DNA from 2 places in the Carnobacterium divergens DSM 20623 genome. Region 2 is predicted to be linked to the other one. Evidence: riboswitches for the same ligand, from Rfam matches in the RefSeq annotation. Region 2 holds a riboswitch; the other holds the start of a gene.

Region 1 (11,561 bases), 1.6 Mb from region 2:
AACAACGTCAATTGAGCGGTTGGCAACTGAATATTTGTACGACTACTTGCCTCGCCACTCATATCAGCTGTTTCACCTAAGAAGAGGATTATTTTATCTGTTTTTTCTGCAGCTTTATGAGCAGCTGTTAACTCCTCATCCGTCAGCTCCCAAATGCCTGAAGTTGCAACAAATTCAATGGATTCCTTACGCTTGCTTGCCACTTCTTTAATGGTTTCGGTTTCGCTTGGATTCCCTTTCCAACTCCAGTTCCCTAAAAGATCATGATACTCTACAAAAGGTCCGACAAACGCTACTTTTTCTTGTTTTTGAAGAGGGAGTACATTCTGTTTATTTTCCAGTAAGACAATAGATTCTCTAGCTGCTTGTAGCGCAATCTCTTGATGTTCTTTACTAAAAACAAGAGCAGCTTCTTGCTCTTCATTTGCTCCACGATAGGGGTTTTCAAATAACCCTAAATCATTTTTCAGCTCTAAAATTCGTAAAACAGCCTCATCAATTAAATCCGTCGAAATTTTGCCTTCTGTTACTAATTCTTTTAAGAAATGTTGGTAACAAAATGCCATCATTTCAATATCAACACCTGCTTTAAGTGATAATGCGGCGGCTTCTTTTTCATTTGCTGCCACGCCATGTGCGACAACTTCTTTAGTTGCTGCCCAATCAGAAATTAAGACACCTTTAAAGCCAAATTCTTTACGTAAAATATCACGATTTAAATAGCGGTTAGCTGTCGCTGGAATGCCATCTACAGTATTAAAGGCTGTCATTACTAATTTACACCCTGCCTCAAGCGCTGCTTGATAAGCTGGCAAGTAGGACTCTCTTAACTGACGATCTGACATGTTAACGGTATTGTACTCACGCCCGCCTTCTGGTGCACCATACGCAGCAAAATGTTTGACACACGCCGCGATTGTTAATGGGTCATTAGCCAAGTCACCTTGATATCCTTCAACAAAGGCTTTCGCATACAATTGATTCAAGTAAGGATCTTCTCCCGTACTCTCCATGACACGTCCCCAACGTGGATCTCGAACTAAATCAACCATTGGTGAAAAAGTAACATGTAATCCTGAAACAGCTGATTCAACTGCTGCCACCTGTGCGGTTTTCTTAACTAATTTTGGATTCCAACTTGAAGCTAAGCCTAACGGAATTGGGAAAATTGTCCGATAACCATGAACAATATCTGCCATAAATAGCAATGGAATTTGCAGGCGATTTTTCGATAAATATTTTGACTGCGCTTCCATTGTTGCCTTTGCTCCAGACAATCCTAAAACAGATCCCGCCTCATAGACACTTTTTTCAGTTAATCCTACTTCGGTCATTGGTCCTGTAATTTCTGCTTCTTCTTCTGTATAAAAATTTCCTGTTAATTGTTGTAATTGTCCAATCTTCTCTTCTAATGATAACTGCGCCACTAAGTTTACTAATTCTGTTTGCTTCAAAAAAGTCATCTCCTTATTTTATCGAAACGTTTCGATTGAGTTTGATTCTATTGTAAATGGTTAACGATTTTATTGCAAGCCCTTTCTTTTTAATTTTAACTCAAAAAAAATAACCTTAGTCAGCTATCTTGCTACACTAAGGTTTTACTTATTTATCTAGTTTGAAAAATTTTTATTGTTAAATTTTTGACGATACTGGTCATTCGCCCACTGACACCACTCTAATTCTGCTAAATCCATATCATAACGACGTTTACAAATTAAATAACGTCCAAATGATGATTCCCAACCTTCACCTGTTAAATCAGCACCAAACTGTTCGTCAATTTCATCTAACGTTTTCTTATGAATTGTTGCTAACTTTTGAAAATAGGCTTGTCGTTCTTGGAAAAGCTCTTCAACACGCTTAGGATCAATAATCGAAATAGCGTATAACTTTCCTAAAAATTCATCTCTTGTAATTGGTTTAGCTGTTTTCCCTTGAATCCACTCTTGTAAGAATTCTTTTCCTTCATCTGTAATGGAATAGATTTTTTTATGAATTGGGTCATTTTCTGAAATATAGACAACATACCCTAATTTTTCGAGCTTATTTAAGAGCGGATAAATCTGACTGTGATGTGCCTGCCAAAATAATTCTAAGTATCCTTTTAATTCATAACCAGAGCATGGTTTACGAACTAGCATACTGAGTAATGTATAGCCTAATGAATTCATGATGACCCTCCTCTAATCCTTACACTTTTCTCTCTCTAGTATAACATGATTTTAAAAAAAGCAAACTATTATGTCAATATTTATATATGTAAATATTGACATATATATAAGAGTCTTCTATACTAATAAATAGATATACAAGGAGGAATACAAGTGGAAGAAAATCAAGATTATTTGAATGAATTAAATGAACTGCCTGTCGAAAAGCAGGAAAGTGTTTTAAAAGGGTTATTAAAACAACCGAAACCTGCTTGGGCTGTTGCCTTTGCTTGCGTTATTGCCTTTATGGGCATCGGTTTAGTTGATCCCATTTTAAAATCAATTTCAGAACAACTACATGCAACACCTGCACAAACGTCTTTATTATTTACCAGTTACATGCTTGTTACTGGTATTGTTATGCTTTTTTCTGGCTTTATCTCAAGTCGAATTGGTGCAAAGCGAACTTTATTATATGGTCTAGTCATTATTATTATCTTTGCAATTCTAGGTGGACTTTCTAATTCTGTTGGTCAACTTGTTGGCTTTCGTGCCGGCTGGGGATTAGGAAATGCTTTATTTATTTCAACTGCTTTATCTGCAATTGTTGGTGTAAGTGTTGGCGGAACCGAACAATCGATTATTATGTACGAAGCTGCAATGGGACTAGGAATGTCTGTTGGGCCTTTACTAGGAGGAATTTTAGGTAGTTTTTCTTGGCGTGCACCGTTCTTTGGCGTTGCAACCTTAATGACTGTCGCTTTTATTTCCGTAACCATTTTATTAGAAAAAATTCCAAAACCTGAGAAAAAAGTCGGTTTTTGGGATGCTTTACGCGCTTTAAAACATAAAGGTTTATTGATTACAGGAATTACTGCGCTTTTCTATAATTTCGGTTTCTTTACTTTATTGGCCTATTCACCTTTTAGAATGGAAAGTTACAGCGCGATGCAAGTAGGTTTCGTCTTCTTTGGCTGGGGACTTTGTTTAGCTATCTCCTCTGTTTTCCTAGCTCCAAAATTACAAGAAAAATTCGGCACTAAAAATATGATGTATACCGCATTACTATTATTTGCCTTTGATTTAATGATTATGGGCTTTGGTGCAAACAACAGTACTGTCATTTCCGTTTGCATCATTATTGCTGGTCTTTTCCAAGGGATTAACAACACTTTAATCACCACTGCAGTAATGGAAGTCGCACCCGTTGAACGTTCAATCGCATCTTCTGCTTACAGCTTTATTCGTTTTACAGGTGGCGCTTTGGCTCCTTGGTTAGCTGGAAAATTAGCTGACTGGTATAATCCTCACGTTACTTTCTGGTTTGCAGCAGCAGCCGTTGCTGTTGGCGCACTTGTCTTATTTGCTGGACGTCGTTATTTAGATAATATTGAATAGATTGGGGAAGATTTTATGAATTTATTAGTACCTATGGATATGGATGAAACATCAAAACATGCGTTGCAAGAAGCTATTACACTAGCAAAAAGCTTTAAAGAACAAGGAAAAATCACAATTTTACACGTTATCAATCGAGAAATTGCTCCTGATGCTGTTGAAACAACGGTTGACTTAGAGTCAAAACTTCACGAAGAAACAAATGCTTACTTAACTAAAGTTAAAAACGTAGTTGAAAAAGCTAATTTAGCGGTAGAAATCGTAGCTCTTGAAGGATTTGCAGCCACTAAAATTCTTGATTTTGAAAAAAAGAATCCCGTTGATTTTATCGTTATCGGTCATCATAATCGTAAAGGTTTGGATCGAATCGTTGTTGGAAGTGTTTCTAAAAAAATTATTCACGATGCAGCTTGTCCCGTTATCGTTGTAAAATAAAACTATTTAAAAAACGTCAAAGGATTTAAAATCCTTTGACATTTTTTAATGCTAGCTTTCGTTTTCATTCCCGGTCCAAATAAAAAATTCCAAATTTTCTTTTACACAATCTATCGCCGTCTCTATTTTTATATTTTTCTTCTTTGCTAAATAATTAAAAGTGTTCGTTAGCATCTCTACATAATTCCCCACTTGAATGTCTCGTTCTACCGCCCAGTTCATCGCCTCAATTCCGTCTGATTCAACAAGTAAACGGTTTAAGGGAACTTTTTCAACCACTTGTTTTACTGCGGCATCTGTTGCAAAAGAGGGACCGATTGAAAAATAACAATCTTGTTCTATATATGCATCTAGATGATCCATACTAGAATACCAATGAACCAAATAACGATTAGGGTACTCTTTTATTATTTCGGCAATTTCTTTTTCCATTCCTTTTGTATGGAGAATCACTGGCTTTTTATGTGTTACTCCATATGCCAACTGATGTTTAAAAATAGTCATTTGAACATCCATATCTACCTCACACCAAATAGAATCCAAGCCAATTTCACCGATAACGGCAACTTGTTGAAAGCATGTTTCCATCTCTTTCCAGTCATTTTCACCTGCCTTCCACGGGTGAATCCCAGCGCTTAGAATTACTTTTGAATCCTTACATAGTCGTTTTTGATGCTGATCAAATTCAGCTTTTGAGTCACAATTTAAGATTCCAAAAATAGATTCGTCTTTTAACAAGGAGTAAAAATCGGTTTGTTTTATATGAAAATGTGCATCACTTAACATTTTTACCTTACCGCCTTTTTAAATTGTGATAAATTTCAGCTCTTAACGCAAGATTTTCAGTACCCTCTTCATGGGTATCAGTAGATGCTTCGATGTTAAATTCTTTTCTTATTTTAGAAGGACTGCCTCCTACTATTAAAATTCGATCTGATAAATAAAGAGCCTCATCAATGTCATGAGTCACTAGAAGTACCGTTTTATTCACTGTTTGTCTTAAGGTACGCAACCACGCTTGCATTTCACCTCTCGTAATCACGTCTAACGCTCCAAAAGGTTCATCTAACAAGAGAATATCTGCATCACAACGCACTGTTCTTAAAAAAGCGACTCGTTGCCGCATCCCACCAGACAACTCACTAGGGTATGCATTCTCATAGCCTTTCAAACCAAACGCTTCAAGTTGTTGCATCACTTCTTCTTGATTGTATTTTTCTTTATGAATGCGCTGATATAAGCAGACATTTTGTAACACCGTCTCCCATTCTAATAAAAGGTCTTCTTGAGGCATATAGGAAAATTTTAAAGACAATCCCTCCACTACTTTCCCATCTACTAAAATGCGCCCATTTTGCTTTTCTGTTAGACCCGTTAACAACTTTAAAATAGTGGATTTCCCGCAGCCACTAGGTCCTAAAATTGTAACAAATTCTCCTTTATCAACTTGAAAGGAAAGCTCTTCAATAATTTTCTTCTTTGAATAAGCGAACGAAATAGATTCAACCCTTAATTTCATATCACTCACCCTCACTCAAAAATTGATTTGTGTACTGCTCATCTGCAGCAATTTTTTTAGGAATCAAGTTATTAACAAACAAAAAATCTGTATACCCCTCCCAAATTTCAGCCTTCATTTCTCCCCATTTTTCAGGATTTTCACAATAATTTTTTGACACAAAACGTTGCGATTTTTTTAAGAATTCACTATCATAATCACTCGCATATTCATGAAGAATTTCTGCTGAAGCATCTGGATGTTTAATCGCTTCCTGATATCCTTTTTTGGTGGCTGCTAAAAATGCTGTAACTGTAGCTGAATCTTCATCAATCATTTTTTTATTCGTTATGATGACGGGTGTGTAATAATCTAAACGCTTATCTAACGTTCGCAAAGGCAGATAGTTTAACTTTGCATTAGCCATTTCAGCCTTAACGTTATCCCAACCTTCGTAAAACCATTTGATGTCCACGTCTTTACCTAATGAATCAAATCCACCACCAGAATCTCCTACTAATGTCAGTTTGTTGAAATCTGCACCAACATTGTTCATAACTGCTTTGATGGTCGCTTCTTCACTTGGCGCTTGCCAACCAGAATAGACTTTTCCTTCAAAATCTTTCGGACTTTTAATGTCACTATTTTTAGCACTCGCAAAGCCGGAAGTGTTGTGTTCCATAATCGTAGCAATCGTCTTAATCGGTAATTTATCCTCTGAAGTCAATGCATAAGTAACATCTTCTTGATAACTGATCCCAAATTGACCTTTTCCCGTTGCAACTAAAGTAGCTGAAGTATTTTCGTTACCAGGCTCAACAAATTGAACATTTAAACCCGCTTTTTTATAGTATCCCTTTTTCAAGGCTACATACATTCCCGTATGATTTGTATTTGGAACAAAATCTAAAATAACTGTCACATCTTTTAATTTTTTGGCTTCTTGACTTTTTTTCGACTCCTGACTACATCCAACTAAACTGCCGATGAAAATAAGTGCTATTATTGCTACTACTATTTTTTTCATATTCTTTTTCCCCTTTTTAAATAAACCAATTTTTCAAGTAATTTTACTACACCATTCATAAATAAACTCAATAAAATAATGACCACTACACAGGCAAATACCTTATCTAACATGTACCCATTTTTCACTCGAATCATGTAATAGCCCAAGCCTGCTGAAGCGTTTAGCCACTCTCCTATAATCGCACCACCAATGCAATATGTTGCTGCAACACGTAAGCCAGAAAAAAATCCGCCAATCGCTGCTGGGATTTTAACCAATCGATACAATTGTCCCTTACTTGCACCAAACGTTTTGAGTAAATTTAATTGCGCCACTTCAACTTTCCCTAAAGCATCTGAAAATGAAACGACCATTGGAAAAAAACACATCAAGATCACCATTACAATTTTAGGTGCCATACCAAAACCCAACCAAATCGAAAATAGCGGTCCTAAAATCATCACTGGAATGGTTTGGGAAACAACAAAATGTGGGTAGATTGAAAACTTAATCGTTTGAGAAGCATCCATTATTAGTGCCATTCCAAAAGCTAATATGCTGGCAATCACCAATCCAATCGTTGCCTCAGTCAATGTAACGACTCCATGCATCGCCAATATCGAACGGTTCTCAAACAATGTCTTTATAATCTTAGAGGGCGCTGGCAAAATATACAGCGGGATTCCGCCAATGGAAACTAGCATCTCCCAAATCATCAAAATTGCAAGAAATGTCACTAGCGGATAGACTAACGTTTTCTTTTTCATACTAACTCCTAACCAATAAAAAAACTGCGCCCACGGAAAGTAGGCACAGTAAAAGAACACGTTCACTCCCTACGATGGTACTAACCAACAGGTTCAACGGGTCTAAGCTCACAGCTTACTCTCAGGCCATTTATGACCTCCCCACGCTTTATATTAAGTTTATTTTAATTGACACAAGTGTACTATAAAAAAATTAAGAATACAATGGACAAAATAAATAACAACCGAAATCATTCCTGTGCTATACTTTAATGAGTGACTAGTCTAGTATTACAAACAATAGGGGGATTTAAAAAATGTTCTATCTTTTTTTATTTATTTTGTTAATAATTATTATTCCAAAACACACTAAAGTTGAAAAAGAAGCAAGCCATTTATTTATCGATATGTATAAAATACCTGTCAAAAAAGTGAAAAATCCAGTGAAACAGGTTTTTCTAATAGAAAAATATTTTAATATTAAAGGATTTCATTCTTATCAGATAACGACTCTTTGGATTATCTTTGGATCAATTATTGGTGGTGCTGTCTTAGCTCTATTGGGGGTCGCGATAGGTACCTCTATAAATAATCCCACTTTACTTGGTACCCTGGTTTTTTTAGGTCTATTCATTTTGATTGTGGGTGTAATATATAGTTGGATTCGCATCTTTAGAATGCATTCCAAAATTAGACCTCAATCTTGGATAAGATTATTTAATTACGTCGATCCAGAATTGGATACACAATTTATGCAAGAAAAAAAATGGCAAAAATTCTTATTATTAACTTTAATTGAAAATAAAAACTAACCAAGCAAAGAGTCACGGAACAGTCATTCCGTGACTCTTTATTTTTCTTCAGACCTTACTTTATCTGATTTAAATTCCAAATAATCCTTAAAATCTTCAATCAAATAAGCTTGTGTTTCTTCGGCTAATCCATGTGTTTTAAGTAAGATAAATTGGCTCAATTCCTCTATACATTCTTGTTCCTTTGAATAGTGGATATTATTTTCATTAATTAAGGTTGAAATGCTGACATTAAAGTAATCAGCAACCTTTTGCAAGCGGTCAACCGAAGGAGATTGGTGCTCCCATTTTCGAATCGTGCTATTTCCAAAATTCAAGGTGCGTTCTAATTCTGCAATTGAAATTTTTTTCTCTTTTGCTAATAATCTTATTTTTTCATAAATACTCATTTTATCAACCTCTCTAGCTTTACAAACTAAAAAAGTTTTAGCTAATAATCTAAAATATTTTGACTTTTAGAATATCAACCGTTATAATAAGTTTGTAAGCATAGTTTTATATAACTATTGTGTCTTGGCGGACAAAGTAATAACAAATAAAACAATAAATGGGTTATTTGAACCAATTGGTTATCATTACTATGCTTATACTATACCATAGGCCATTATCCAATTCAATATTCGAAGAATATAATATAAGACGATTAGCTTAACTAATCTTTTTGTTCTTTTTTCACTTTATCTGTTTTAAATTCCAAGTAGTCTTTAAAATCTTGAATCAAATAAGCTTGTAACTCTTCTTTTAAATCACTTGTTTGTAACAGTATAAAATGGCTTAATTCACTAGCATAGTTATCCTCTTGCTCATTTAGTAACATTGAAATAGACACATTAAAATAATTTGATACCTTATGTAAACGGTCAACTGATGGTGATTGTTTTTCCCATTTTCGAATGGTACTATTCCCAAAATGCAACGTTCGCTCTAGTTCTGCAATTGTTACTCCTCTTTGCTTTGATAAAAATTTAATTTTTTCATAGATATTCATTGGATCACCTTTCTGCTCGCTAAATCGCTTAAAAAATTGGTTTTTCAAGTGATTTACAAGCCTTGTTTATATAGTTTATTGTGTCTGGCGGACAAATTGTATTTAATTAACAGCAGTTATATTATAACATACCTTATGTTACCTTTCAAATAAATAAAAATGACATTAGATAGATTTCTCTACCCAATGTCATTTTTTCTAATCTAATTCAACGCCATTTGTTGCAATCACTTTTTTATACCAATAAAATGATTTTTTAGCTGAACGATCTAAGGTTCCATTTCCGTCATTGTCTTTATCAACATAAATAAAACCATAGCGTTTTTTCATTTCCCCTGTACCAGCACTGACTAAATCTATACAGCCCCATGGCGTATAACCCCAACATTCAACGCCATCCGCAATAGCTTCACCCATTTCACGAACGTGCTCACGTAAATAATCAATACGGTAATCATCATTGATACTTCCATCTGCTTCCACAGCATCAACGGCACCTAATCCATTTTCCACTACAAACAAAGGTTTTTGGTAACGATCATAAATCGCATTCATCGTCACTCTTAACCCAAGTGGGTCAATTTGCCAGCCCCATTCGCTTGCTTTTAAATAGGGGTTTTTTAATGTAGCAAATACATTGCCTTCCGTTTGACTGTTAACTTCTGGATCGGCACTTGTTAAGCGTGATGAGTAGTAACTGAAAGAAACATAATCGACTGTATTTTCTTTCAATACTTCTAAATCACCTGCTGCTATATCTAAAGAAATATTATTTTCTTTGAAGAAGCGTTTGCTATAGCTTGGATAATAACCACGAGCCTGAACATCAATAAAGAAATAACCTTCGCGATCTGCTTCAAGAGCTGCCCAAACATCTTTTGGATTACATGTATTTGGATAAGTGGTTCCCGCTGCCAACATGCAACCAATTTTATTTTCTGGATCAATTTCATGTCCTAATTTTGTTGCTTTAGCAGATGCTACTAATTGATGATGCGCTGCTTGATACTTAGCTTGCATTGGGTTTTCTTCACCACTAACATCCATACCGCCACCGAAAAATGGAATGTGTAAGATCATGTTGATTTCATTAAATGTCATCCAGTATTTTACTTTTCCTTTGTAGCGTTTAAAAATAACGTCACAATAATTTAAATAAAAATCAACTAATTGACGGTTTTTCCAACCACCATAATTTTCAAATAAAGCGACAGGTGTATCAAAGTGGTTAATTGTAACCAACGGTTCAATTCCATATTTATGACATTCATCAAATAAATCATCATAAAATTTCAATCCTGCTTCATTAGGCGTTTTTTCATCTCCATTTGGAAAAATACGTGCCCAACAAATCGATGTTCTAAACGTTTTAAAACCCATCTCGGCTAACATTTTTAAATCTTCTTTATAACGATGATAAAAATCGATTGATTGATGACTCGGATAAAAATCATACGTTGTTGCGATTGCTTCTTTTGGATTTGTCAACGCATCCCAACGACCATGAGCCGCATCAGGTAAAATATCAACGGGTGATAACCCTTTTCCATCTTCTAAATACGCACCTTCACATTGGTTAGCAGCAACTGCACCGCCCCATAAAAAATCTTTTGGAAAATTTGATTCAACTTTACTCATTTTAAATGCCCCCTTAATCTATTTACATGTCTCTGTTTAATTTTGTTTACGGTTTCATCCTATCATATGTAATGCATTACATGTCAAATTAGTTTTTTAAATAAAAAAACTAACAAGAAAAATCTCATTAGCTTTCTTAAACAACTATTTTATTTTGTGTAATATCCGGTAAAATCAATATTCGCGTCAAGCATTCCATCATATCCTTCTAACTGATAGTCACTTGCAAATTGCCACATACCGGTTAAAATTTCAGGTTTTTCATCCGCCCAATAAGCAACCCAATAATTTTTAGTTCTCAACTGTTCTGTATAAAAGCGAGTACCATACCATGATAGTGACGCATACATATCAATTTTCGGATACCCATTTTCAATCATTCGATCAAAGAAGGCATTGGCTTGATTTGTTAACGCTAGTGGATCTGTTGTCAAAACACTATTTTCTAAATCAAGTGCCATAACAGAGTCTTTCGGAACATTGTACTGATTCGCAATTTTAGTAAACCAATCTGCTTCTGCTTTTGCATTTTCAACACTGTTCATCCAGCTAAAGTGGTAAAAATTCACTTTTAAACCTGCAGCTGTTGCTTTTGATATCTGCTCCTTTGCTTCTGGACTATAATACGGAGCATCATCTTCCATACCTTCTGTTAGTTTGATAACAACCGCTTCAATTCCTTGCTCTTTCCATTTTTTAAAATCAATATCACTTGCTTTTTGATAACTTGAAATATCAATTACATTCGGTTGCCATTGAGTTGCTCTTTGACTAAAATTCACTTTTGGAATGCCATCCTCACTACTTGTTGCTTCAACTTGTAAATTTTTCATCCCACACAGCAAAACAACTAAGCCTAAAAGAACTGCTACTTTTTTCTTCATTTT
Region 2 (11,561 bases):
ATCAGGGTTTTATGATACTAAAAGAAGAATTAACGGTGAACTGGGCGTTCAATTGATCTATTCAATGGATTTATAATAACAAAGGAAACTTGCTGATGATTAGTAGCAAGTTTCTTTTTAAGTTGGATGAATTGACTTTTAATCAAAGGCGCAGTATTGTAAAGATAAACCAAAACGATTACATGTGTAGTCGTAGATAGAGGAGGGATTATTATGGATTCGATGAAGAATCATTCAATGGACCCACACGATATGAAAGGAATGGATCACGAAGAAATGAGTGGGATGGAACATATGGCACACATGGGGAATTTAAAACAAAAGTTTTTAGTTTCGCTATTACTCGCCATTCCGATTATTCTATTATCTCCAATGATGGGGCTGGAATTGCCTTTTCAAATTACGTTTAAAGGATCAGATTGGCTTGTTTTGTTATTAGGAACGATCCTATTTTTCTACGGAGGAAAGCCTTTTTTAAGTGGAGCTAAAATGGAGCTAAAGGCTCATAGTCCGGCAATGATGACGCTAATTGCTTTAGGAATTTCGGTTTCTTACTTTTATAGTGTCTATGCTTTTATCAGCAATCACTTCTTACCAAATCAGCCACATGTTATGGATTTCTTCTGGGAATTGGCAACGTTAATCGTCATTATGTTACTGGGACACTGGATAGAAATGCGAGCTATTAGTAATGCTGGAGATGCCTTAAAAAAAATGGCGGAATTGTTGCCAAATGAAGCGACGATCATTGACTCAACTTCTTTAAAGACAAAACAAATTCCCTTATCAGAAGTTGCAATCGGAGATTTGTTGCAAGTGAAGGCAGGCGAAAAAATACCAGCAGATGGAATTGTCGAAGCAGGAACGACTAGTATTAATGAAGCGATGGTTACTGGGGAAGCGAAGTCTGTTAAAAAGCAAGTGAAAGATAAAGTGATTGGCGGTTCGGTTAACGGTGAAGGGACGATCACTATTAGTGTTACTGGAACGGGTGAGTCTGGTTATCTAGCTCAAGTAATGGCTTTAGTTGGCAGTGCAAAAGAAGAAAAATCAGCCGTAGAGTCGCTTTCTGATCGAGTAGCAAAATGGTTGTTTTATGTAGCGCTGAGCGTAGGGATTTTAGCATTTGTAAGTTGGTTGTTTATTACGAAAGAAATCAACACGCCCTTAGAACGAATGGTGACGGTATTGGTGATTGCCTGTCCCCATGCGCTAGGACTAGCAGTTCCTTTAGTTACCGCACGTTCCACTTCACTTGGTGCTAAAAATGGTTTATTGATCCGGAATAAAAATGCACTTGAATCTGCGAAAAAAGTGGATGTCATCTTAATGGATAAAACCGGAACTTTAACAGAAGGGGATTTTAGCGTGACTGCAATTGAAAGCTTCAAATCAGACTATTCAAGACTAGATATTTTAAAAATAGCAGGAGCTTTAGAACAAAAATCGAGTCATCCTTTAGCAACGGGTATTTTAAAAAGAGTAGAGGAAGAAAAAGTGAAACTTCCAACAGCTAGTGAAGTTCAAGCGATACCAGGTGTTGGATTATCAGGAACAATCAATCACCAAAACATAAAAATAGTGACCGCATCCTATTTGATGAAACAAAAAGGTGCATTTGATCAAGAACAGTTCAATCAATTAGCTGGGGAGGGAAATTCTGTTAGTTATTTAATGATTGAAGAAACAGTCATAGGGTTAATTGCTCAAGGAGATAAAATCAAAGAAAATGCCTCTCAATTTATTAAGGAACTATTGGATAGAGGGATTCAACCAGTAATGTTGACTGGCGATAACCAAGCAGCAGCAAAAATAGTTGCAGACAAAGTTGGAATTCAAACATTCTACGCGAACCTTCTGCCAGAGGAAAAAGAAAAAATGGTGGCAAGGTATCAACAAAAAGAGAAAACGGTGATGATGTTAGGGGATGGAGTAAATGACGCCCCTAGCTTAGCAAAGGCAGATGTTGGCATCGCAATTGGCGCAGGGACGGATATTGCGATTGATTCAGCAGATGTGATTTTAGTGAAAAGCGATCCGCTTGATACCCTACATTTTCTATCCTTAGCCAAAAATACTACTAGAAAAATGATTGAAAACTTATGGTGGGGTGCCGGATACAATATTATTGCGATTCCTTTAGCTGCGGGGATTCTAGCTCCGATTGGAGTTGTATTAAGTCCTGCCGTTGGATCAGTCTTAATGTCATTGAGTACGGTTGTAGTAGCATTTAACGCGTTATTATTAAAAATCGATCACTAAAGAATCAACTTTCTAACAGGTATGTTCTGTTGGAAAGTTGATTTTTTTAATGAAGTAGAAGCGAGCTGCAAAGAAATAGAGTATAATAGTTTTGAACCCAAATGGGAATCCAAATGAAATAGGTGTATAACAAAATGATTGATTTTTCTTATGCCAAAATGCGTCAAATAATTGTCCATTTTGTAGGCAATAAAGCACAAGAGCAAGGGTATGAAATTGCAGATAATATTATTGAAGAACTGGATGAAGAAATGACCGCCGTGTTAAATGAAATTTTCTTATCTCCCTTTAAAAGTGAAACAACAAACCATTTTTCACACTCAACAAGCTTAGATTATAACGAAGCGTACAATTACATTCGTAAAATTTTTAATGAAGAAACTTCTTTTTTTGAAGGGTCGGTTGATTTATTAAAGCAACTGTATGAAGCGTCTAGCCATCCCAATGTCAAATCAGGGGATTTGTGGTTGATTTATTTAAACGAATGCATCATTGAAGGGGAATTAACCGATGCGATTGGAATTTTTAAAGTTGAAAACAAAGAAGTTTTCTTAAAAAATGAATTTAATCAGCAATCGGTTACGATTGGGTATGAAAAAGGAATCACTAAAAAAGACATTGATAAAGCTTGTATTGTTTTTAACCTGCAGGAAAAAGATGGCTACCGCGTTGTTGCGTTAGACAATTTAACGAGGGGAGAAAGCGTGTATTGGAAACAACATTTTTTAGGCATTGAAAAAGTCCTAGACGACACGCTATTAGCAGAAAGTTTTGTGAATATCTGTGCGGAATTTGTCAAAAAAGACGATGAAAGCTTAGTTGGAAAATCAACTTTTATTAAAGAAGCACAAGAATATTTAGAAGTTCAGCCAGAAATCAATTTGGAAGACTTTGCAGATACGTTGGTAGAAGAATCAAAGCAAGAAGAATTTAAGACAGTCGTTGCAAACTATGAAAAAACCCATGCAGTGACGTTTCCTGATAATTTTAAAGTAAATGAGAAAAATAAAGAAGCTTTTTCTAAAAAAGTCAAAAATAAAATCAAAATCAATAATAACATTTCAATTGTTGTAAAAGATGTCAATCAGCTAACTGAAAAGGATATGGTGGAAGGCTTCGATGAAGTGGAAAAACGAAAATACCTTAAAATTTATTATTAGCAGGAAGCAAAAGGAGTGGTTAGTGGATGAAGATGAATTTTAAAGGGCTTGCCCTTGTCCTTATAACGTTACTTGCAACAAGCTATTTTGGAATTCGGTTTTATCAACAACAGCAACTTCCTAAAGTTCCCACTGAAGAACAAACTGCAAAAAATCCTGTTTTTTTGATACCAGGAACGAATGCAACGAATAAACGTTTTAATAGCTTTACGGAATCGTTGATGGAGGAACAGGTGACTAGCAACGCAGCCCTAAAAATTCAAGTTAAAAAAGATGGCAAGATTCACTATTTAAATCAATTGAAAAAAAGTAGTGAGCGTCCTTTTATCGTTGTCGGTTTTGAAGACAATACCGAAAAAGCAGTAGATATTGAAGCTAAATGGTTTCAAAACGTAGTGCTAGACGTCAAAAAAAAATACCCGTTTTCGACTTTTGATGCTGTGGGTCATTCAAATGGAGGATTAGTCTTAGCGACTTATTTAGAGAACTATCAAACAACCTCAAATCCCCAAATGAATCGCTTGATAACCATTGCAACGCCATTTAATGATACAAAAGCCGAATATAACGACAATAATCTAGCCTTTACAGAAGTGAAAAAAGCGAGCCATCTATTAACTAATTTTACTGAAAAACAAACGCAATTGCCTTCGTCGTTAAAGGTTTTGGCAATAGCTGGAGATCAAGAAAAAAATGAGACGCATAGTGATGGCGTAGTTCCTGTACAAAGCGCATTAGCTAGTCGGCTATTTATCAAAAAGCAAGTGGCAAGCTATCAAGAAAGCATCATTACTGGCAAACAAACAGGTCATAGTGACTTGTTAGATAATTCAAAGGTACAAAAACAAGTGAAGGCATTTATTTATCAAGATGAGAATTAGCATTGTAGCGAATAAAGCTATTAACAAACGCGTTGTAGTTTACTTTCTGTTTCCTTATACTGAATAAAAGGAGTGATGTGAATTGTTGAGAAAAGATCGTAAAAATCTGAGGTATCAATATGGCTACTATTCATTTTTAGTGTTTATTGGGTTATTTCTTATGAATCAATTTCTGACTGGAACTGGCTTTCAGTGGGCGGAAACCAATCGTTTAGAAACATGGATTTTATTGTTGTTTAGTTCCTTTTATTTTGGTGTAATGACGAGTTGGAAAGGTGCGCTGGGTCATGAAGCGAGTATTAAAAAAAGAATGATTTTATTTTATTTTGTTATGAGTATCACAGCCTTCGCTGTAACGGTTACCAACTATAAAATAGAAGCAATCATGGTAAATGGCAAATTGCAATTTGTTGCGAGTATTTATTTAATAAGTATTTATTGGTTTTTAATAGCCTTGTTAAGCTTGTATCAACGTAAAAAACAATTGGGAAAAATCATTTAATAGGAGAGGATAGAATGAAAGCGTATGGTTATGAAAATCCAAAATATTCAGTGTTTTTATCCGTTGCCAAACAACTAAATGAATGTGGAATTGTTCCGGTTTTAATGGGTTCACTAGGTCTTGAGATTGTAACAACTAAAAATTGGGATGTTGGAGATATTGATATACATATTCCAGGAGATAGCAGGGGATGGTCAGCTCCGGTTGAAGAAATCATTTACCAATGGGAAGAAGTAAAAAAACAACTTGAAGGATTAGGTTTCTCATTGGTTGATTTACACGAGCATGCTTTTGAAAAAGGAACCTTGCGAGTTGAATTTTCAGTTATTGATACACTGCCTGAATTTGCAGGAATTGCCTTAGATGACATTAAGCAAATAGAAGATCAAGAGATACGTTATCGACTTTTAAATGCCACTCAATATTATCAACTTTATCAAGCTTCTTCTAAAGATAGTTACCGAAATCAGAAAAATAATCAAAAGGATTTTGCAAAAATAGCTTATTTAGCTGAACACTTAAAATAACTTCAAAAGTTGACGAATGAAAAAAGGCTTGGTATGATAAAGAACGTAAAATAAATTAATAGAACAACCATCACAAAGGGGTGCTGCAAATGCGGCTGAGATTGAATCAAGTGGATTCTAACCCTTCGAACCTGTTCGTTAGTACGAGCGTAGGAATTGTGACGGGGCGACGATGATAAAAAGAATCATTCAGCTCCTCCTTTGTTGTGTGGCACTGTTCGACACATTCAAAGGAGGAGTTTTTTTTATGTCAAAAACAAAGTTAACCATCTGGATTGAAGGAACGATTTGTGCGGCACTTGCAATCGTTTTGTCATTTTTACCAACAAATATCGGAGCAAATTTCACCATTTCATTAGGAATGATTCCGCTTATTCTTTTTAGTTTTAGAAGAGGAGTAGCAGCAGGAATTGTTGCTGGATTTTTATGGGGCGTTCTGCATTTTTTAGTTGGAAATGTGGCTATTTTAAATTTACTACAAGGCTTTATAGAATATTTTATCGCGTTTATGTTTACGGGATTTGCAGGCGTAGTAGCCAGCCAAGTACGAGAATCAATCGTGACTAGGCAACGTAGGAAAATGGTGAGCTATATTATAGTGGGAACTTTTATTGGAACATTCGCCCGCTTCTTTTGGCATTTCGTAGCAGGATTTTATTTTTGGGGAAGTTATGCTCCAAAGGGAATGAGTGCGGTTTGGTTTTCCTTTATTATGAATGGGGGAAGCGCATTGGCAACAGGAATTGTCACCAGTGTTGTTTTAGTGATTGTGGCTGCTACAGCACCCGACTTATTTCTTTCGAAAGAAACAAGTTGGCTAAAAAAATAAGAATTTTAAAAAGGGACTTTGACAGGGTCCTTTTTTTATTAGAAAAAGAATTATTTTTATAAATGAGATAAGATTTTAGTAGCTAAAAGAAAAACTTCATAGTAAGATAATAAAGAATTAAGTTCGTTTAAAGGAGGCTTTTATGAATACTATTTTACTTGTTATCGCTCTTGTGACATTGATTAATATTTTTTTAGCTATCATCACAGTTTTTCGTGAAAAGCGAGATATAGCAGCCACGTGGGCATGGTTGCTCGTCCTTGTTTTATTACCGGGAATTGGGTTTATTGCGTATCTTTTTGTTGGTAAAAAAATCTCTCGAGAGAAAATTTTTGATATTAAGACGCAGGAAAGCATTGGAATGAGTGAACTTGTTTTGGCTCAAAAAGAAATGCTTGCGGAAGATGAATTGCTGTCAAGCAAACAAAGTAATGAAAATACAAAAGAAATGGCAAGTTTATTTTTGGAAAGCGATGAATCGATTTTAACCAAAGGAAATGAATTGAAGATTTTTACCGATGGAAAAGAAAAATTTGATCATTTGATTCATGATATCCAACAAGCCAAACACCATGTTCATTTATTGTATTATACGTTTCATCAAGATGAGCTAGGAAATCGAGTTTTAGCAGCATTGGAAGAACGAGCTGCAGCAGGTGTTGAAGTGTTAGTTATCTATGATGCGATGGGATCTCGCTCAACCAAGCATCGCTTTTTTAAGAACTTAGAGAAATTAGGTGGCAAAGCAGAACCGTTCTTTGGTTCTCATTGGACGATTATAAATTTGCGTTTGAATTATCGAAATCATCGTAAAATTGTGATTATTGATGGGAAAGTCGGATATATTGGAGGATTCAATATAGGAGATGAATATTTAGGGAAAGTGAAAAAATTTGGTTATTGGCGTGATACGCATCTTCGAATTGAGGGGAATGCCGTTTTGGCTCTACAAAGTCGATTTTTAATGGATTGGAATGCAGCTGTTGTAAAACAAAAATTTGATTACAAAGAAGAGTACTTTCCATTAAGCAAAAATCACGGAAAAACCAATATGCAAATTGTCTCTAGCGGACCAGATTCAGAATTGCAACAAATTAAAAAAGGCTATTTAAAGATGATTAGTATGGCAAAAGAATCGATTTATATCCAATCGCCCTATTTTATTCCAGATGACAGTGTGTTAGATGCTATTACAATAGCTGCGATGTCTGGAATTGATGTACGGATTATGATTCCAAATAAGCCAGATCATCCATTCGTTTACAGAGCAACCACTTATTTTGCAGGCGAGATGGTAAATGCGGGTGCGAAGGTGTATATTTATGATAACGGCTTTTTACATGCGAAGACAATGGTAATTGATGGCGAAATTGCTTCAGTTGGTACAGCAAACCTTGATTTTAGAAGCTTTAAATTAAACTTTGAAGTCAATGCCTTCATTTATGATCCTGTAATCGCACAAGATTTAAAACAAATATACGAAAAAGACATTGAAAAATGTCATTTATTAACAAAAGAGTTACTAGATCAGCAAAGTCGCTGGATGAAGTTTAAACAAGAATTCTCCAGATTATTGTCACCCATCTTATAAAAAATTGCATAATTTTCTACCGAAAACGTATAAATCTTACTTCACAAAAGAGTTGATTTATGCGTTTTTTTTGATAAAATTTAATGATTTCAGTGTGTCTGATTTGAAAGATAGGACTTTTTCATGGATAATAGAAGAGAAGACGTATTTCTTTTTGTTTATTTATGCAAAAATAATAAAAAACTAATGGGGTGAATCGATTGTTAGAATTCAAGAATGTTTCAAAAATTTATAAAGGTGGAAAAAAAGCAGTTGATGACGTCAATTTAAATTTTGAAAAAGGCGAATTTATTGCGTTTATCGGTACCAGCGGTAGTGGGAAAACAACTACGATGAGAATGATCAACCGTATGATTGAACCAACATCGGGACAAATTTTAATCAATGGGGAAGATATTGCTAAGACAGATCCAGTGGAATTGCGCCGCAAGATTGGGTACGTCATTCAACAAATCGGATTAATGCCACATATGACAATTCGTGAAAATATTGTTCTTGTTCCTAAATTATTAAAATGGCCAGAAGATAAACGTAAAGAGATTGCAGATCGTTTAATCAAGCTGGTTGATTTACCAAATGACTTTCTTGAACGCTACCCATCTGAATTATCTGGTGGACAGCAACAACGGATTGGAGTTGTTCGTGCATTAGCAGCTGACCAAGATATTATTTTAATGGATGAACCTTTTGGTGCGCTAGATCCTATTACCCGTGAAGCCTTGCAGGATTTAGTCAAGCAGTTGCAACAAGAAATGGGAAGAACCATTATATTTGTAACCCATGATATGGATGAAGCCCTTAAGCTCGCAGACAGAATTGTGATTATGCGAGAAGGTCGAGTGGTTCAATTTGACACGCCAGATAATATTTTACGCGAACCAGCTGATAAATTTGTTGAAGAATTTATTGGGCATGATCGTTTGATTCAAGCACGTCCGAATATTCAAACGGTTGAACAAGTGATGTTGAAAACGCCAATCTCCATTACACCAGGCAAATCATTAACAGAAGCCATTCGCTTGATGCGCGATAAACGAGTGGATACTTTGTTGGTAACTGACGATGCGGGGATCTTAAAAGGGTATATTGATATTGAAAGTATCGATTACAACCATCGTACTGCTACAAGTGTAGGGGATATTATGAGTAAGAACGTCTTCTTTGTTCGCAAAGATTCCTTATTACGTGATACGGTTCAACGTATTTTAAAACGTGGACTTAAATATGTACCAGTTGTAGATGATGCAGGAAAATTAGTAGGAATCGTTACAAGAGCAAGTCTAGTAGATGTCGTTTACGATACTATTTGGGGAGACGATGATTCGGAAGAAACGGTACCAGCTAATGAAAAGAATGTCGAAGTTAAGGAAAGCAATGAGTAGAAAGGGGAACTAAAAAATGATTGAATTTTTAAATACCTATGGCTCAGAGCTGTTGCTTAAAACGTGGGAACATCTTTATATTTCTGCAGTGGCTCTCGGGCTAGGCATTATCGTAGCAGTGCCATTAGGCGTCTTGTTAACTAGAACAAAGAAAACAGCTTCCGTTGTTATTGGAATTGCAAGTGTATTACAAACGGTACCATCGCTAGCGTTGTTAGCCTTAATGATTCCAATTTTTGGGATTGGGAAGTTTCCCGCTATTGTAGCACTTTTTATCTATTCCTTGCTTCCTATTTTAAGAAATACTTATTTAGGAGTAAAAAATGTTGATCCCAATTTAAAAGATGCTGCTAAAGGAATGGGCATGACAAATTTTCAGTCCATTCGAATGGTTGAATTGCCATTAGCAGCACCTGTGATTATGGCAGGTATCCGTTTAGGTGCCGTATATGTCATTGCTTGGGCAACGTTAGCTTCATACATTGGAGCAGGTGGTTTAGGAGACTTTATCTTCAATGGATTAAATCTTTATAAACCAGCACTGATTATCGGTGGGACAATTCCGGTAACAATTTTAGCCTTATTAGCTGACTTCTTACTTGGAAAACTCGAACACTGGATTACACCCATTTCACTTCGTACAAATGACTAGGAGGAAAACCAAAAATGAACACAATGAGAAAATCTAAGAACATTGTGGCACTTTTCTTGGTTGCACTTGTTCTGAGTAGTTGCAGTTTGCCAGGATTAGGTGGCGATGCGGGAAAAGATGCCATTACAGTGACGGGTGGCGTAACGACGGAAACACAAATTTTAGCAGGTATTGTCAAAGGGATGATTGAACACTATACCGATCAACCAGTTCAAGTCATCAATAATTTAGGATCAACAACGATTAACCATCAAGCAATGATAAATGGAGATGCGAATATTTCAGCTGCTCGTTATACGGGAACGGATTTAACGTCAACGTTGCAAATGACAGCCGAGAAAGATCCTAAAAAAGCAATGGACATTGTTGTAAAAGAATTTGAAGAACGCTACAAACAAAAATATTACCCTTCTTATGGATTTGCGAATACCTATGCTTTTATGGTCACGAAAGAAACTGCTGAAAAATATCAGTTGAAAAAAATTAGCGATTTCAAAAAAGTTGCCGATCAATTAAATGCAGGTGTAGACAGCTCTTGGTTAGAAAAAGAGGGTGACGGTTATCGTGCATTTAAAGAGGACTATGGTTTTGATTTTAAACGTGTCTATCCAATGCAAATTGGGTTAGTTTACGATGCGCTAGCTGCTGGAAAAATGGATGCGGTACTAGGCTATTCAACGGATGGTCGGATTGCAAGTTATGATTTAGTTGTCTTAGAAGATGACTTAAAATTTTTCCCACCCTATGATGCCAGTCCTGTTGCAACAGATGCTATTTTAAAAGCCTATCCTAAGTTAAACGGGATTTTAGAAAAGCTTGAAGGTAAAATTGATACAAAAACCATGCAACAATTAAATTACAAAGCAGATAATGACTTGATTGAACCAGAAGTTGTTGCGCAAGACTTCTTAAAAGAACACGATTATTTTAGCAAAGGAGACAACTAAAATTATGGAAAATATGAATTTATTTGAGCAATTGATTTATTATTTTAATCAAAATGGCTCCTATGTTTTCAGCCAATTTATGCGCCACTTTTTAATCTCCATTTATGGTGTATTATTTGCAGCCGTGATTGGGATACCAATTGGGATATGGATTGCCCGTCATACGAAATTAGCTAGTTGGGTCATTGGTATGGCAAATGTGATTCAAACGATTCCTTCATTAGCAATGTTGTCTATTTTGATGTTAGGCTTAGGATTGGGCGTAAACACTGTTATTGTGACTGTCTTTTTATATTCATTATTGCCAATTATCAAGAATGCTTATACAGGTTTGAGAAGCGTTGATCGTAATATTTTAGATTCAGGAAAAGGAATGGGAATGACGAAATTCCAAATTCTTTATATGGTAGAATTGCCACTGTCGCTATCCGTAATTATGGCAGGGATTCGAAATGCACTCGTAGTCGCAATCGGAATTACCGCAATTGGTTCATTTATTGGAGCAGGTGGTTTAGGGGATATCATTACGAGAGGAACCAATGCTACTGATGGAACGGCCATTATTTTAGCAGGAGCATTGCCAACTGCCTTTATGGCTATCATTAGTGACTTAGTATTAGGATTTTTCGAACGGAAATTAGATCCCGTACAAGCAACTAGTAAAATATAGTGATAAAAAACGAACCAGATTCATTCTGATCTGAATTCGTTTTTTATTTTGAAATTAAAAGAGTGAAAACTTAGGAGGTGAAACAATGAAAAAGAATCAAAAAATAAGTATATTATTACTATTAATGTTGCTAATAGGTGGTTGTGGCTTGCCAGGTT

What was found. Region 2 has a riboswitch for thiamine pyrophosphate ahead of thiT (energy-coupled thiamine transporter ThiT). Riboswitches for the same ligand answer to the same signal wherever they lie in the genome.
Region 1: another riboswitch for thiamine pyrophosphate. It lies ahead of BR52_RS11330 (ABC transporter permease); the one in region 2 lies ahead of thiT (energy-coupled thiamine transporter ThiT).

The regions. Positions count from the first base shown of each region.
Region 1 covers NZ_JQLO01000001.1:2,372,902-2,384,462, reverse strand. The annotation lists gene BR52_RS11365 (glycoside hydrolase family 3 N-terminal domain-containing protein) at 1-1,454, opposite strand, end outside; gene BR52_RS11360 (PadR family transcriptional regulator) at 1,611-2,171, opposite strand; gene BR52_RS11355 (MFS transporter) at 2,325-3,548, shown strand; gene BR52_RS11350 (universal stress protein) at 3,564-3,983, shown strand; gene BR52_RS11345 (TatD family hydrolase) at 4,035-4,769, opposite strand; gene BR52_RS11340 (ABC transporter ATP-binding protein) at 4,777-5,502, opposite strand; gene BR52_RS11335 (ABC transporter substrate-binding protein) at 5,504-6,508, opposite strand; gene BR52_RS11330 (ABC transporter permease) at 6,505-7,257, opposite strand; TPP riboswitch at 7,306-7,411, opposite strand; gene BR52_RS11325 (hypothetical protein) at 7,554-8,048, shown strand; gene BR52_RS11320 (helix-turn-helix domain-containing protein) at 8,087-8,437, opposite strand; gene BR52_RS12645 (helix-turn-helix domain-containing protein) at 8,701-9,036, opposite strand; gene BR52_RS11310 (6-phospho-beta-glucosidase) at 9,235-10,674, opposite strand; gene BR52_RS11305 (GH25 family lysozyme) at 10,824-11,558, opposite strand.
Region 2 covers NZ_JQLO01000001.1:788,754-800,314, forward strand. The annotation lists gene BR52_RS03885 (GNAT family N-acetyltransferase) at 1-76, shown strand, start outside; gene BR52_RS03890 (heavy metal translocating P-type ATPase) at 214-2,262, shown strand; gene BR52_RS03895 (nucleoid-associated protein) at 2,397-3,422, shown strand; gene BR52_RS03900 (alpha/beta hydrolase) at 3,449-4,303, shown strand; gene BR52_RS03905 (hypothetical protein) at 4,386-4,805, shown strand; gene BR52_RS03910 (hypothetical protein) at 4,820-5,332, shown strand; TPP riboswitch at 5,399-5,505, shown strand; gene thiT (energy-coupled thiamine transporter ThiT) at 5,580-6,161, shown strand; gene cls (cardiolipin synthase) at 6,304-7,752, shown strand; gene BR52_RS03925 (betaine/proline/choline family ABC transporter ATP-binding protein) at 7,944-9,134, shown strand; gene BR52_RS03930 (ABC transporter permease) at 9,151-9,786, shown strand; gene BR52_RS03935 (osmoprotectant ABC transporter substrate-binding protein) at 9,810-10,733, shown strand; gene BR52_RS03940 (ABC transporter permease) at 10,738-11,403, shown strand; gene BR52_RS03945 (osmoprotectant ABC transporter substrate-binding protein) at 11,489-11,561, shown strand, end outside.